3 regions of the Xenorhabdus sp. TS4 genome follow, and region 2 is predicted to be linked to each of the others. Evidence: riboswitches for the same ligand, from Rfam matches in the RefSeq annotation. Region 2 holds a riboswitch; each other region holds the start of a gene.
What was found. A riboswitch is a leader RNA that binds a small molecule or an ion and turns the genes downstream of it on or off. The one in region 2 is predicted to bind thiamine pyrophosphate.

Region 1 (5,393 bases), on a different contig from region 2:
CAGGGAAAACGCCAGATAATCGCGATGAGACAAAACCCCACCCCAAGTATCGAAAATCATGACAGATTGAGCGCCGGTTTTTATTTGCGCATTCAGATATAGAATAACGCTGTTTGCCAATTTATCCAGTAACATATGCAATGTAGCAGGCGCCGTATACATCATGGCTTTAATTTTGGTGAAAGCCTTGCTGCTTCCGCCTTCAACCATATATGTGGCCAATGTCCACGGGCTACCAGAAAAACCGATCAAAGGAACTTGCCCTGCCAATGCTTTACGGATAACCCGCACTGCATCCATAACATAGCCTAACTCCAGTTCGGGATCAGGCACAGGCAATTTTTCTACATCAGCATGATTCTGAATCGGAGAATGAAAACGTGGCCCTTCTCCCGTTTCAAAATACAGCCCTAATCCCATCGCATCAGGAATAGTCAAAATATCAGAAAACAGGATAGCTGCATCCAGTGGAAAGCGGCGTAAGGGCTGGAGAGTAACTTCACAAGCCAATTCGGTGTTTTTACATAACGAGATGAAATCTCCCGCCGCCTGACGCGTAGCTTTATATTCAGGTAAATATCGACCGGCCTGACGCATCATCCATACCGGTGTGATATCGACGGGCTGACGCAATAAGGCACGCAGATAGCGGTCGTTTTTCAACTCATTCATGGCAAGCTCCCTTGATTAATTTATGCACGACAAACAGACGAGAAAACTGGCGCAGTTTAACATGCCTGAATTTGAACTTCTGGCATAACCTCCAATAACGTGATGATTACTGATGACGGCATAACGCAACCGTATCTTCAATTAAACGGCGAGCAATCGTATCAGGGGGAGGAATCAAGGGAAGATTATCATAACGATACCAACCTGCACTGATAAGTTCGATGGGGTCAATATTGATTTCACCGCTCTCATAATCGGCCAGAAAACCCACCATCAATGAATTCGGGAAAGGCCACGGCTGGGAGGCGACATAGCGCAAGTTACGGATCTTAATCCCGCTCTCCTCCATCACTTCACGATGCACAGCCTCTTCCAGAGTTTCTCCCACTTCAACAAAACCGGCCAGCACTGTATGAATCCCATTGCGATGACGCTGATGTTGTGCCAGCAAGATATGGTCGTCACGGCGAATGCCGACAATGATGCTGGGTGCAATTTGTGGATAGTAATGTTCATGGCAATGGTTGCACAAACAGGCCCATTCACGCTGACTATGCTGCATCTCATGACCACAATAACCACAATAGTGATGTGACCGATAAAACTCAGCCAATTGCACCCCACGCCCGACCAACTGAAATAACTTAGCATCCCGATCAGCAAGTAAACGGGGAGAGGACATATCTGAAGCCATTTTCTGACGAACCAACCAAACCGTTTCCCCTAACCACTCACCGATGGGTTGTGCTATCTGACCTTGCAATGACCACTGATTGGCCGTACCTAAAGGTAACTCCCCTTGTGGTAGCCAAACCCGATTTTCAAGACTGACAATCCACCAGCCTTGTTCTCTACCTATCAGTTTTTGTTGCATAATATCTGTTCCATCATTGGTTATGTCATTATTCCCATGATACTTTGCCCAAAATCACTACAAACAAAGCATACGCCTTTTTATCTTATTTCGTCTTCAATCTTGTTATATTAACCCTGTTTCTGAATACCCTTCTTCAATTAGGAATCACAGTAATGTCAAAGAAAATCGCTGTATTTGATCTGGATGAAACACTGATTTGTGGGGATTCCGGCCGCCTTTGGACGGAATATCTATGGGAAAAAAGAATTATTACCGATCCTCGTTTTATCGAAGCAGATCAAAAAATGATATCTGATTACTGTGCGGGTAAGCTGGATATGCAGAAATATCTGGCTTTCAGTTTACAGGCACTCCAACAAATTCCTGCTGAACAAATAGATATCTGGTTGGCCGATTTTGTGGAAACCAAAATCAAACCCATTTTTTATCCTGCCGCCAAAAAACAATTGGCTATTTACCAACAGCAGAACATCCCAATCATTATTATTTCCGCTACCGTTTCTTTCATAGTTAAAAAAATCGCGGCTGCATTTGGCATCCAGACAGCAATGGGTATTGATATGGTAATGAAAGCGGGGTGCTATACTGGCGATATTCAGGGAATTGTAACCTTCCGTGAAGGCAAAGTTGCCCGCCTGCAACAATGGCTTGAAGAACAAAACTTATCCCCACAACATATCTCATTTTATACCGATTCCATAAATGACTTGCCAATGTGTTTATTTGCTGACGAAGTCTTTACTATTAACGCAGATAATAAATTGCAATCAGAAGCTGAAATACGCGGTTGGAAACAGTTGAAGTGGGTTTTATAAAATAATTTAGTGTGCTGTTCCCCAAAACGGGGGTTGTAGTTTTCACAATCCCCTTTATACTTTGGGGTGTTTTTTCTTGTCGGAGTGCCTAGCGTTCAACGTATATCACGATGGACACAGGCTGAGACCGTTAATTCGGGATCCGCAGAACCTGATCGGGCTAATACCCGCGAAGGGAACAAGAGTAATCACCCCGCTGCCAGTCATCGTACATCTATGCAAATACATGTACAGATACCAATCAGCACCAACCATTACTCCCTGCGAGCTCCAGACAAGCAATTTTCTCAACTTAAGCCTGCTCAACAATGAGACAGGCGATAACACAGTCAGGAATTTGCTATGTCTAAGTCCAACAATATCGTTATTTCGGATACTGTTATTCCAACGGCTGATATCTCGCCTAAAATCCAGCCAGCACGGCCCCGTAAGGCTCAAAGAGATGCGGCACAAACATTTATCCATTCCGTTCAAGGGATCACTTTTCCCAATTCAAATCGCATTTACCTTGAAGGCTCACGTCAAGATATTCAAGTACCTATGCGTGAGATCCAACTTTCTCCTACACTCATTGGTGGCACAAAAGAAAATCCCCAATTTGAGGAAAACGAACCCGTTCCCGTTTATGACACTTCTGGCGCTTACGGCGATCCGGCGGCCATACTGGATGTCGAGAAAGGCTTACCTAAACGCCGCCAACCGTGGATTGATGAACGCAATGATAGCGAGCCTGTTTCGGTTCTCAGCTCCGATTTCACGCAACAGCGCCTTACTGATGCCGGACTAGATCACCTGCGCTTTCATCATCGCCCGCATCCACTAAAAGCCAAATCGGGCAAACGGGTTACCCAGTTGCACTATGCACGCCAAGGGATCATCACACCAGAAATGGAATTTATCGCACTACGCGAAAATATGGGGCGTGAACGTATTCACAGTGAAATCTTGCGCCAGCAACATGCAGGGCAAAATTTCGGTGCTAACTTACCGGAAAACATCACACCAGAATTTGTCCGCCAAGAAGTGGCTGCCGGCCGCGCGATTATTCCCGCCAACATTAATCATCCTGAATCTGAGCCGATGATTATTGGTCGTAATTTCTTAGTGAAAGTGAACGCCAATATCGGTAATTCCTCCGTCACATCATCCATTGAAGAAGAGGTGGAAAAACTGATTTGGTCTACCCGCTGGGGTGCAGATACAGTGATGGATCTCTCCACCGGACGCTACATCCACGAAACCCGCGAATGGATACTGCGCAATAGTCCGGTTCCCATTGGTACTGTCCCGATTTATCAGGCACTGGAAAAGGTTAACGGCATCGCAGAAAACCTGACATGGGAAATGTTCCGCGACACTTTACTGGAACAAGCCGAACAAGGCGTAGATTATTTTACTATTCATGCTGGTGTACTGCTGCGTTATGTACCAATGACCGCTAAGCGCCTGACAGGTATTGTTTCCCGTGGCGGCTCAATTATGGCGAAATGGTGCCTTTCCCATCATAAAGAAAATTTCCTCTATACCCACTTCCGCGAAATTTGTGAAATTTGTGCAGCCTATGACGTCTCCCTCTCTTTGGGGGATGGATTGCGTCCTGGCTCAATTCAGGATGCCAATGACGAAGCCCAATTTTCAGAACTGTATACCCTCGGTGAGCTGACTAAAATCGCATGGGAATACGATGTTCAGGTCATGATTGAAGGGCCAGGGCATATCCCAATGCAACTTATCCGCCGTAATATGACGGAAGAGCTGGAGCATTGTCACGAAGCCCCATTTTATACATTAGGGCCACTGACGACTGATATCGCCCCTGGTTATGACCATTTCACCTCTGGCATCGGCGCCGCCATGATTGGCTGGTTTGGCTGTGCCATGCTGTGTTATGTCACTCCCAAAGAGCACCTCGGTCTGCCCAACAAGGAAGATGTCAAACAAGGCCTGATTACTTACAAAATCGCGGCACATGCGGCTGATCTCGCCAAAGGCCATCCGGGTGCACAAATCCGTGACAATGCCATGTCGAAAGCGCGCTTTGAATTCCGTTGGGAAGATCAATTCAATCTGGCGCTTGATCCTGACACCGCTCGCGCTTATCACGATGAAACCTTACCACAGGAATCCGGCAAAGTTGCCCACTTCTGTTCCATGTGTGGACCAAAGTTCTGTTCAATGAAAATCACACAAGACGTGCGAGATTATGCAGCAAAACTAGAACAGAAAGCAGGTATGGAACAGATGTCAGAAGAATTCCGTTCCCGTGGCAGCGAACTCTATCACAGTGCGGAGGAGGTGGTGCATGAAAAATCAGCCTGATATTCCAACACTCCCACAAACCCCTTTTGCTCCAACAGTGCATAGGTTGGGACTCTATCCGGTTGTGGATTCCCTAATGTGGATTGAGCGATTACTGGAAGCCGGTGTCAGAACCCTGCAATTGCGCATCAAAGACCTGTCTGAAGAACAAGCAGAGAAGGATATTCAATCCGCCATCGCGCTTGGTCGCCAATATAACGCCCGTTTGTTCATTAATGATTATTGGCGTCTGGCAATCAAGCATCAGGCCTATGGCGTTCATTTGGGGCAGGAAGACCTCGATATCGCCGATCTCAATGCCATCCAGCAAGCCGGATTGCGTCTGGGAATTTCTACTCACGATCAACAAGAACTGGCGCGGGCAAAATCCCTGCGCCCCTCTTATATCGCGTTAGGGCATATTTTCCCCACCACCACCAAAGAGATGCCCTCATCACCACAGGGCCTTGCAGCATTAAAACATCAGGTGGAGATCACACCGGAATATCCTACTATCGCCATTGGTGGCATTTCGCTGGAACGAATACCGGACGTGGTAGCAACAGGAGTCGGTGGTGTAGCACTGGTCAGTGCCATTACAAAAGCGAAAGATTGGCGACAGGCAACGGCAAGATTGCTTCATCTGGTTGAAGGACAAGATCGGGGGCTTTTATGTTAAACGATCAAGAATTTATGCGTTACAGCCGCCAATTATTGCTGGAAGACATTGG
Region 2 (5,393 bases):
AAAATAGCGGGTATTACCGATAAGACGGCAGATAGAAATGCCTGCCAGAAGGTGAATCGAATGACATGCCAGAGATAACTGTCATGCAAGAATTCCTGCCAATGGCTTTCAGGCGCATTGCACCACAGCGTCCCGAATGCTGACAGGGCAACCATAATTAACAGGCCGGAGGCAATAACCCCCGGCAATAACCAACCCGCGATTAACGGCTGACAGCGCTTTGCCATGTACGGATCCATTTTGTACGGTGTTTTGCCACATCATCTGCGTTGAATTGCAGCGATTTCTCAGGAACAGGAAGTTGTTTGAAAACATCAGGCAACGGGATATCAATAACGGGATACATCCATTGAGTTGTTGGAATGACTTGCTGAAATGCCGGAGAGAGCATGAAATTCATAAACTTTTGCGCCAGTTCTGGCTGTTTACTTGAGGCCACTTGAGCGGCCACTTCAATCTGCAAATAATGTCCTTCCTTGAAGATAGCGGCGGCGTAGTTATCTTTTTTCTCTGACATAATGTGATAGCCAGGTGATGTGGTATAGCTCAGCACCATATCACCTTCACCTTTCAGAAACAGGCCATAGGCTTCACTCCAGCCTTTAGTGACGGTGAGTGTCTTTTTGGAAACTTTTTGCCACTCCTGAACGGCTTTGTCGCCATAGAGTTCCTGTATCCAGAGCAGTAGTCCTAAGCCTGGCGTGCTGGTGCGTGGGTCTTGGTAAATAATCTTCCAATTCTGGTGGCTATTGATTAATTCATCCATACTTTTGGGTGGATGAGGCAGGGTATTTTTGTTGTAAATAAAGGCAAAATAACCGTAATCGTAAGGAATAAACGTCGTGTTGTGCCATGTGATGGGTAATTTCAATTTTGAGGTATCGACGTGACTCGGTGTGAATAACCCTGTTTGCTGAGCGGCTTGAATCAGGTTGTTATCTAACCCCAGTATAATATCTGCGGGTGTTTTTTTGCCTTCCATCCTCAAACGGTTCAGCAAAGATACACCATCTTCCAACGCAACAAGTTTCAGTTCACAGCCACATTCTGCTTCAAAGGCTTTTTTGATGGCAGGCCCTGGTCCCCATTCAGAGGCAAATGAATCATAAGTATAAACTGTCAGGGTAGGTTTCGTCTGAGCTGTCTGAGCAAAGACACTGGTAGAAAGAGACAGCAGGCTGATAGCCATAAAGCTGGAAAATAATTTCGTAAACACTTTGCTCTCCTATAGTTGCATATATCAATAGTTAAAAAATATTGATGATTATATACATTAATGACTAATGTTTGTTATTAGCAGATAGCAAAGGATCTGAGAAGATGCTAAATGAAAATGACATCTGTTATATCAATGATTAGCGTCTCAAATCCCTACGACGGTACTAACCGGTTCAGGTTCGACGGGTTTGTTCTCAGCAATACTGTTTTGCGACAGCCGCACCCCGTTGAGATGGCGGTATTGTAGAGATTTCGGCTACGTCTGCAAAGTCTAATCATAGAGGTTTAGGTTTACCGCTTGAGATGAGTGTGAAACAATTAGCTATCTTTTTAAATTTGTTATACCGAGAGGTAGTCTGGTGATCGATGATGATGGCTACCGCCCGAATGTAGGAATTGTAATTTGTAATCGCCAAGGGCAGGTTCTGTGGGCCCGCCGTTATGGGCAGCATTCCTGGCAGTTTCCTCAGGGGGGGATCAATCCAGGGGAATCACCAGAGCAAGCGATGTATCGCGAGTTGTTCGAAGAAGTTGGTTTAAATCGCAAAGATGTACGGGTGCTTGCCTCAACCCGGAGTTGGTTGCGTTACAAATTACCCAAGCGTTTGGTGCGTTGGGATACAAAGCCTGTTTGTATCGGGCAAAAGCAACGTTGGTTTTTATTGCAGTTATTGTGTAATGAAGCGGATATTAATGTGCAGCGCAGTAAGACACCAGAGTTTGATGGTTGGCGCTGGGTGAGTTATTGGTATCCTGTCCGGCAGGTCGTTTCTTTTAAACGAGATGTATATCGCCGTGTGATGAAAGAATTCTCTTCTATTGTGATGTCAACACAGGAGCCGGTTTCATTATTCCATTCACCTTATTTACATCGTCGTAGAAAAAATTAGGTAATTGCTATGCTCATGCGCTTGCGGGAAATTGTCGAAAAGGTTGCGATGGCAGCTAATTTGTCTGAAGCGCTTGAGTTATTAGTCAATGAAACGTGTCTGGCAATGAACACGGATGTCTGTTCTATTTATTTGGCGGATCATCAACGGCAATGTTATTACCTGATGGCAACCAAGGGGTTAAGAAAACCCAAGGGGCAAGCAATTCGCCTCTCCTTTGATGAAGGCGTTGTGGGGCAAGTTGGGTGTTTGTCCGAATTAATTAATCTTGCTGATGTCCGTGACCATCCCAGTTTTAAATATATTCCCCAAGTAAGAGAAGAAAGTCTGCGGGCTTTTTTAGGTGTACCGATTATTTATCGTCGCCAATTGCAGGGAATACTAGTTGTTCAGCAATATGAGCGACGGTTATTTAATGAAAGTGAAGAATCTTTCATGGTGACATTGGCGATGCAGCTTGCTGCTGTTCTCGCTCAGGCGCAAACAAAAGGGTTGTTTGACCAGTATCGTCAGACCCGTATTAAGGCGCTTGCTATTTCTAATGGCATTGTTATGGCACAGGGATGGCAAGATCGCTCCCAACCTTTGTTGGAACAAGTTACTGAAGCATTGACGCTGGATTATCAGGCTGAGCGTTCCAGGCTGACTTTGGCTCTTGAAGAAGCAACCGCTGAATGCCGTCGTATCAGCAAGCGCTTTACTGCCAGTTCACAGAAAGAAAGCGCCGCTATTTTTGATCTCTATTCCCATCTATTAAATGATCCTCAACTCAAGCGGGATCTGTTTTGTGCCGTTGATAACGGTTTTGTGGCGGAATGGGCGATTAAAACTGTGATTGAAAAATATGCTGAACAGTTTGCCAGTTTGCAAGATCTTTATATGCGCGAGAGGGCATCGGATCTGCGGGCGCTCGGTCAACGGGTGTTGTTTCATCTGAATGGTTCCTCCACGGGGATCAGGCAGTGGCCGGAACGCTTTATTCTGGTTGCTGATGAACTCAGCGCCAACTTGTTGGCTGAGTTGCCACAAGAACAATTGGTTGGTGTGATTGTACGAGATGGTGCGACTCACTCCCATTCTGCAATATTGGTTCGTGCGATGGGTATTCCCGCTATCATGGGGGCGGATATCCAGCCTGAGTTATTACACAATCGGACACTAATTCTTGATGGTTATCGTGGAGAGATTTTTATTGAACCAGAGACTCTGGTTGCCCAGGAATACCAACAAATCATTGAAGAAGAACAGGTTCTCAGCAAGCTGGCTGAATATGAACAGCAGAAACAAGCACGGCTAAAAAGTGGAGAACGGGTTCTGGTACAGCTCAACGCAGGCTTGAGTTTGAAACATGAACGGCAGATAGAAGATAATATTGACGGTATTGGACTGTACCGCACAGAAATCCCTTTTATGCTGCATAGCGGTTTCCCATCAGAAGATGAGCAGAAAAATCGTTACCAAGAGATACTGGCGCTTTTCCCTGATAAGCCAGTGGTATTGAGGACTCTGGATATTGGCGCTGATAAACAACTTCCCTATATGCCCATCAATGAAGAAAACCCTTGTCTGGGATGGCGGGGAATTCGCATCACGCTGGATCAACCGGAAATATTCCTGATTCAGCTGCGGGCGATGCTAAAAGCCAATGCACAAACGGGCAATTTAAAAATACTCTTGCCGATGGTAACCAGTATTGAAGAGATTGATGAAGCCCGAAAACTGCTGGAGAGAGCGAAAGTTGAAGTAGAGCAGACGTTAGCCGAGACAATCACAATGCCCCAGATTGGTATGATGCTTGAAGTACCTTCTACCCTTTTTTTGCTGCCCCAATTAAAGCAACGGATTGATTTTGTTTCTATTGGTACGAATGATTTAACCCAATACTTGCTTGCGGTGGATCGTAATAATACACACGTAGCTTCGCTATATGATAATTTACATCCTGCGGTAATTAAGGCTTTGAAATTCGCCTTTGATGAATGTCAGCGCCTTGATCTCCCGATTAGCATATGCGGAGAAATGGCTGGTTTACCAATGGGGACACTCATATTGCTTGGCTTAGGTTACCGTAGCCTGAGCATGAGTGGTCACAGTATTCCGCGTATTAAGTATTTATTGCGCCACTTGGATGCCAAAGAACTTGAGCATCTTATTGAATTGGTATTAAAAGCTGAAACCAGCCATGAAGTAAAAGTATTGTCAGCCGAATTTATGGAATCACAGGGTTTGGGAGGCCTGATTCGAGGGGGTATTTAGATGATTCTTAAACGAATTTGTAGTCCGCAATGTATTGCCAGTAGAACACGAAAGATCATTGACGAAAATGAACGATTGGAACTCACCGATACCTAACGACAAGTTAATGGCAGCAGCATTGCCTTACCAAAGAGGCTATCGTGATATTACCGATCTGGCACGAAGAGCCTATCAGTATGTATCATGATCGTGTTTACCTTCCTTCAATGTGGATTGAATAACTTTTTAATAAGTAATATTCACGAATATAATAAATATTGAAATAATTAAGAAGACAATTAAGTTCAAATAGAGATTGATTAGGCTGACCTAATTCCAACTTTAGTTCATTTAACTGAAATTAAAAATATAAAGAAGAATGTTCTAGTATAATAAATAAAGATTTATGAGTGATATTTTTTCTTAAAGTTAATAATGAGATTTATTGAATATTAAAATAATCAAATGATAGAATAACTGTATGTAATACTTTGTACTCAATGCGCCAATTATAATTATCACTTATTCTCATAGGAGTCTAAAAAGGAGTTTTAAACGGTTTGGGTTTATCATCAATATTCAGGAGAATTATATCATAATGATAGATTAGTTGATCGTGGTTATAGTGGTAAAGGAAAACATAAAAACAACCCAGCATCAGAATCAGTACGCGGAAAGGGCCCTATCCCTAGAGGAGGATATACGAATAGTAAGGGACCGATGACTATAATTTTAGAACCATGTGATTGCAATAATATGTATGGAAGAGATCTTTTTATAATTCAAGGTGATAGTAGAGAGCACCCAGGAGAAGCGTCAGAAGGCTGTATCGTTGTAGGACCAGATGCAAGAAGAGAAATAATCAGCTCTGTAGATAGAGATTTAGTGGTGGAATAAGTATGAAAAAACTGATTTTACTTGCAATGCTATTTGTTCCTGGTATTGCATTATCTTCAACGAAAGATGCAACAAAAGAAGCTTTAGATTATTGTGCTACAACTGAATCTTGGGCTGCTCAAAAAGTGATAGATGCAGCAGTCGAGAGAAATA
Region 3 (5,393 bases), on a different contig from region 2:
CACTGGAAGAAATTGCTGAAATCCGTCAGCAAGTGCCTGATATGGAACTTGAGGTTTTTGTGCATGGCGCACTTTGTATGGCTTATTCTGGTCGTTGCCTGTTATCGGGCTATATCAACAAACGCGATCCTAATCAGGGCACTTGCACCAATGCCTGTCGCTGGGAGTACAATGTGCAGGAAGGCAAGGAAGATAGTGTTGGCAATATTGTCCATATGCATGACCCTATTCCTGTTAAGAACATTGAACCAACACTGGGCCAGGGAGCACCAACGGATAAAGTCTTCATGATAGAAGAAGCCAAGCGTCCTGGCGAATATATGTCAGCGTTTGAAGATGAACATGGTACTTATATCATGAACTCCAAAGACTTACGGGCTCTTGAACATGTGGAAAGATTAACCAAGATGGGGGTTCACTCACTGAAAATCGAAGGCCGCACCAAATCTTTTTATTATTGTGCCCGCACCGCCCAAGTATATCGCCGTGCCATAGATGATGCTGCTGCTGGAAAACCCTTCGATCCAACATTGATGACCACATTAGAAGGTTTGGCGCACCGTGGCTATACAGAAGGTTTCCTGCGCCGTCATACCCATGATGCCTACCAAACTTACGAATACGGCTATTCCGTATCAGACACTCAACAATTCGTTGGTGAATTTACTGGCAATCGAGTCAACGGACTGGCAGAAGTTGCCGTGAAGAATAAATTTCTTGTCGGGGATCATCTGGAACTCATGACTCCATCGGGAAATATTAACTTCACGTTAGAATCCATGACAAATAAAAAAGGCCAGGCCGTGGAAATTGCGCCGGGTGATGGGCATCTCGTTTATCTTCCTATTCCTGAAGAAATTAAGCTGGATTATGCTTTACTTGTGCGAAACTTAAAAGGTGGCAATACCAGAGCACCTCATCCATATGAATGACAAGCGAAATAATCCGAAATAGGATTTTAAAGAAATTGATCTATTTTTTTAGAAATAGATCACATCAATGCTAATTTATTTCTCGTATTATCAGTTCTGAAAAATAAAGAACTAAAAAATTTTTACTGTAAGACTAGGAACCACCTCCTTGGCTAGCTCAATCTCCCTTGGGCTGGCCTTTTCTTTTGCGCAAAAAATAAAAATTCAATAAATTCAAAGGATTAATAAAAAAACCATCTTTAAAAATCATTAAATTAATTAATGTTTCCAAATCCTAACAGGATATCTATTAGTCTTTTATTAGTAACCGTATTTATAATAATCAAAAAAACCATCTTTTGATAAATAATGTTAGGATTTATTCAGTTTAATGAAGGAAATTTTGAGAAAAAATAAACCAAATTATCCAATTTCTGAATAACTTCAATATTTATCACCACACCAGATAAATATTATTTCACTTTATAGTCATATAAAATGGTTAAATTTTAGCAATATTTGTATTAACTGAAGCGATCCACTGCTGCTTCCCTCTCCACTTGCCTTGTGATCAGCTCAAATATAAACAACAATCAGTAGCGCCTTTTGCAAACTGGAGTTAATCATGACTGATATCGTTAAGTTGTTAGGAAAAGACGCAGAGAGTTTATTGGAACATCAATGTAATACCATTCCACGTGAAAATCTCTATCTTCCAGGTACAGATTTCGTTGATAGAGTCATGCTCGAAAATAACCGCCCCAATACTGTTCTTCGCTCCATGCAAACCTTATTGAATCATGGACGCTTGGCCGGTACGGGTTATCTCTCAATTTTGCCAGTAGATCAGGGGGTTGAACATTCCGCCAGCGCTTCTTTCGCTACCAATCCTCTCTATTTTGATCCCAAAAATATCGTTGAACTGGCGATTGAGGCAGGCTGTAATTGTGTTGCTTCTACTTACGGTGTCCTGGCGTCTGTTTCTCGCCGTTATGCTCATAAGATCCCGTTTCTGGTTAAGCTTAATCACAATGAAACTTTGACCTATCCCGCCCAATATGATCAAACTTTGTATGCCAGTGTCGAACAGGCATTTAACATGGGTGCAGTTGCGGTAGGTGCAACAATCTATTATGGATCGCCCGAATCACGCCGCCAAATAGAAGAAATTTCAGCCGCCTTTGAACGTGCTCACGAACTCGGCATGGTCACTGTGTTGTGGGCTTATCTGCGTAATTCCGCTTTCAAGAAAGATGGGGTTGATTACCACACCAGCGCCGATTTAACCGGCCAGGCAAATCACCTGGCTGCAACGATCGGGGCCGATATCGTTAAACAAAAAATGGCTGAAACTAATGGTGGTTATACTGCTATTGGATTTGGGCATACGGATAAACGCGTCTATAGCAATTTGACCACCGAACATCCGATTGATCTCGTTCGTTATCAAATTGCTAACTGTTATATGGGACGCGCTGGATTAATCAATTCAGGTGGTGCTTCTGGGAACAATGACTTAAGTGATTCTGTCCGCACTGCCGTTATCAATAAACGTGCCGGAGGGATGGGATTGATCCTTGGCCGCAAGGCGTTCAAGAAATCGATGAAAGAGGGCGTTGAGTTAATCCACTCCGTACAGGATGTTTATCTCGATAAGAAAATTACCATCGCCTAATCAATTAGATTTAGTACGTTCAAAATGGGGATCTCTGCATCCCCATTATCCAAAAATTCACCACCATTGATGAAAATGGTGGACGGGTCCAATGCCATGACCAACTTGCAAACTATCCGCCTGTATCAGCGCATTTTGTAAATATGTTTTGGCAACCGGTAACGTACTTTGCCAATCAGAATAACGTGGACGCAATGCAGTAAGTGCCGCAGATAAAGTACAACCAGTCCCATGAGTATGCCATGTATTTATTCTGGGTGCGGTAAAACGCCACTCCCCTTCCGGGGTAAAAAGCCAATCCGGGCTTTCCTCATTATTCAAATGTCCGCCTTTCAATAAAACCGCCTGACATCCCATTGAACGTAATGCTCTGCCCTGCTGTAACATTTCATCTTCAGTATTAGCAAGATCACTGTTCAATATGGCTGCCGCTTCCGGCAAATTAGGGGTGATCAGAGAAACAAGTGGCAGCAATTGCTCTACCATTGCGGTAATGGCCTCCGGTGATAACAAGGGATCACCGCTTTTCGCCACCATGACTGTATCCAATACAATGTAGGGAATAGGATAACGATGAAACGACTCTGCTATTACAGCGATATTGGCTGCATTCAACAACATACCAATTTTGGTGCTGTCTATCCTGACATCTGAAAGTACTGATTCTAACTGAGCAGCAACAAAAAGGGGATCAAGCTCATAAACGGATTGTACGCCCAGTGTATTTTGTGCAACCAACGCAGTAACAACTGTCGTACCGTAAGCCCCAAGCGCGGAAAAGGTTTTTAAATCGGCCTGGATGCCGGCACCACCGCTAGGATCGGTTCCTGCGATAGTCAGTGAGTTAATTCTCATTATGGTGATTCCTACCACCAGCTAAAGAAAAGCGGTATCGGAATAAGAGATACCATGACTTCCCTACGCTGGCATTATCCAGATCAGGTAATACGGGTACTTCTCAGTTCAGTAAAGAACGCCCCGAGTCAAAATAAAAATCACCCTATTAGTACTCCAATAGAGTGATATTTGCAATAGGTTACCGTCAGATATTAAAACCAAACTAACGATAAATAGATTTAGCCAGTAATTAGATACCAGCCAAATTAAATTTATTACTATAAAGTTGTGACATTTGCAGCAGCAGGACCTTTAGGGCCATCCTGAATTTCAAACTCAACTTGTTGGCCTTCAGATAATGTTTTAAATCCATCTTTCATAATTGCAGAAAAATGTACAAATACATCTTTGCTACCATTAGTTGGAGTAATAAAACCAAAACCTTTAGACTCGTTGAACCACTTCACAGTACCAGTGATTTTTGCCATTTCAAAAATTTCCTTTGAATCACTTTATTAGCCTATTGGCATAAAAATAAACAAACCAGTATTAGTTGCTGTTATTTATTAACAGAACAGTACTTCGTTTACCCATGTGTTTTATCACATACTCTTTATATAATCGCAAGCCATTTTTTTCAGGTGCTCGAGCCAACGCACATATTTAAAATCCTTAATCTCTATTCTTATTTGAAATTACTCAATAATTTTTAAGTCACATAACCTCATGAATTCACATAAAAAGAAAAGTTCACTCCAATAAATACCTTTAATAAGACTAATACATAATACTGTTTTCCATATCTATTATGGTGTAGACCAGAGAGTTATCGTTATGCAAAATTCATTTTAGATAACTATAAAAATTATAGCTAATTTCACTTATTATTTTTGAACAGACAATATAGTCGTTTTACATGTAACCAACTTACTTTTTGTTTATCATTTATTAAATATTATTCAATTATAATATTTGTAGGATGATTTTTTACTATTCATCCATATGATCTTTCTCATACGATTTATTAATCTCATAAAGTACATTTTGCTGGAGTTGTTAGAGTCTAAAATGAAACTACATTGCCCAAAAAAGAGTATAAACACTCTTATTCTGAATTATGGAGAAAATACAGAAATAATATTTTATTAAAAATGGAATTCACCAGATAATGGCGTTTAGTTACATAAAATAACGGTAATGTATTATTTAGCACTGACAATAACAATCAGCCGGGCATAATATACTCGGCTGAAAAAGCATGGCATGGATTGGCAACTAATCTGCTTATCTCTTAGCCTTTTTTGAGCGAACAATCAAATAACCAATCCATAAGACACCAATCCAAAATGGCATCAAGATAACTGAAATACGAATTGGTGGCATCATTAGAATAATGATGAGAATGAATGCCAGGAATACTAAACACAGATAGTTTCCAAATGGATACCACAGTGCCTGAAATTTCGTCTTGACACCTTCTTTATCTTTAGCTGAACGGAATTTCAAATGAGCACAACAAATCATAATCCAGTTAATGACCAGTGTTGTTACCACTAATGCCATTAGCAACTCAAATGCCTTACCGGGTATAACATAGTTAATTAATACACCAATTGATGTTGCCAGCGCTGATAAACCAATAGACAAGACAGGTACATTGCGTTTGTTAACTTTTGTGAGTGCATGAGGCGCATTACCTTGTTTAGCCAAACCATACAACATCCGGCTATTACAATACACACCACTGTTATAAACAGACAACGCCGCCGTTAGTACCACCACATTCAGCACATTCGCTACCCAGAAGTTATCCAGATCATGGAAAATCAAAACGAATGGGCTACCGCCTTCTACCACCTTCTCCCACGGATACAACGACAGCAAAATAGCCAATGAACCGATATAGAACAGCAAGATGCGATAAACAACCTGGTTAGTGGCTTTTGGAATATTTTTCTCAGGATTTTCTG

Region 1: linked by a shared signal. The riboswitch ahead of thiC (phosphomethylpyrimidine synthase ThiC) and the one ahead of thiB (thiamine ABC transporter substrate binding subunit) in region 2 are both predicted to bind thiamine pyrophosphate.
Region 3: linked by a shared signal. The riboswitch ahead of thiD (bifunctional hydroxymethylpyrimidine kinase/phosphomethylpyrimidine kinase) and the one ahead of thiB (thiamine ABC transporter substrate binding subunit) in region 2 are both predicted to bind thiamine pyrophosphate.

Annotation. Positions count from the first base shown of each region.
Region 1 covers NZ_NKHQ01000001.1:61,636-67,028, forward strand. The annotation lists gene hemE (uroporphyrinogen decarboxylase) at 1-672, opposite strand, end outside; gene nudC (NAD(+) diphosphatase) at 779-1,546, opposite strand; gene Xets_RS00215 (HAD family phosphatase) at 1,702-2,364, shown strand; TPP riboswitch at 2,435-2,559, shown strand; gene thiC (phosphomethylpyrimidine synthase ThiC) at 2,707-4,683, shown strand; gene thiE (thiamine phosphate synthase) at 4,667-5,341, shown strand; gene Xets_RS00230 (HesA/MoeB/ThiF family protein) at 5,335-5,393, shown strand, end outside.
Region 2 covers NZ_NKHQ01000005.1:62,454-67,846, forward strand. The annotation lists gene thiP (thiamine/thiamine pyrophosphate ABC transporter permease ThiP) at 1-227, opposite strand, end outside; gene thiB (thiamine ABC transporter substrate binding subunit) at 203-1,216, opposite strand; TPP riboswitch at 1,351-1,455, opposite strand; gene rppH (RNA pyrophosphohydrolase) at 1,578-2,108, shown strand; gene ptsP (phosphoenolpyruvate--protein phosphotransferase) at 2,118-4,364, shown strand; gene Xets_RS23630 (hypothetical protein) at 4,423-4,551, shown strand; partial or broken gene Xets_RS03855 (DUF2778 domain-containing protein) at 4,974-5,240, shown strand; gene Xets_RS03860 (hypothetical protein) at 5,243-5,393, shown strand, end outside.
Region 3 covers NZ_NKHQ01000082.1:53,973-59,365, forward strand. The annotation lists gene yegQ (tRNA 5-hydroxyuridine modification protein YegQ) at 1-932, shown strand, start outside; gene fbaB (class I fructose-bisphosphate aldolase) at 1,537-2,586, shown strand; gene thiD (bifunctional hydroxymethylpyrimidine kinase/phosphomethylpyrimidine kinase) at 2,644-3,441, opposite strand; TPP riboswitch at 3,485-3,577, opposite strand; gene cspC (cold shock-like protein CspC) at 3,702-3,911, opposite strand; gene Xets_RS18200 (amino acid permease) at 4,708-5,393, opposite strand, start outside.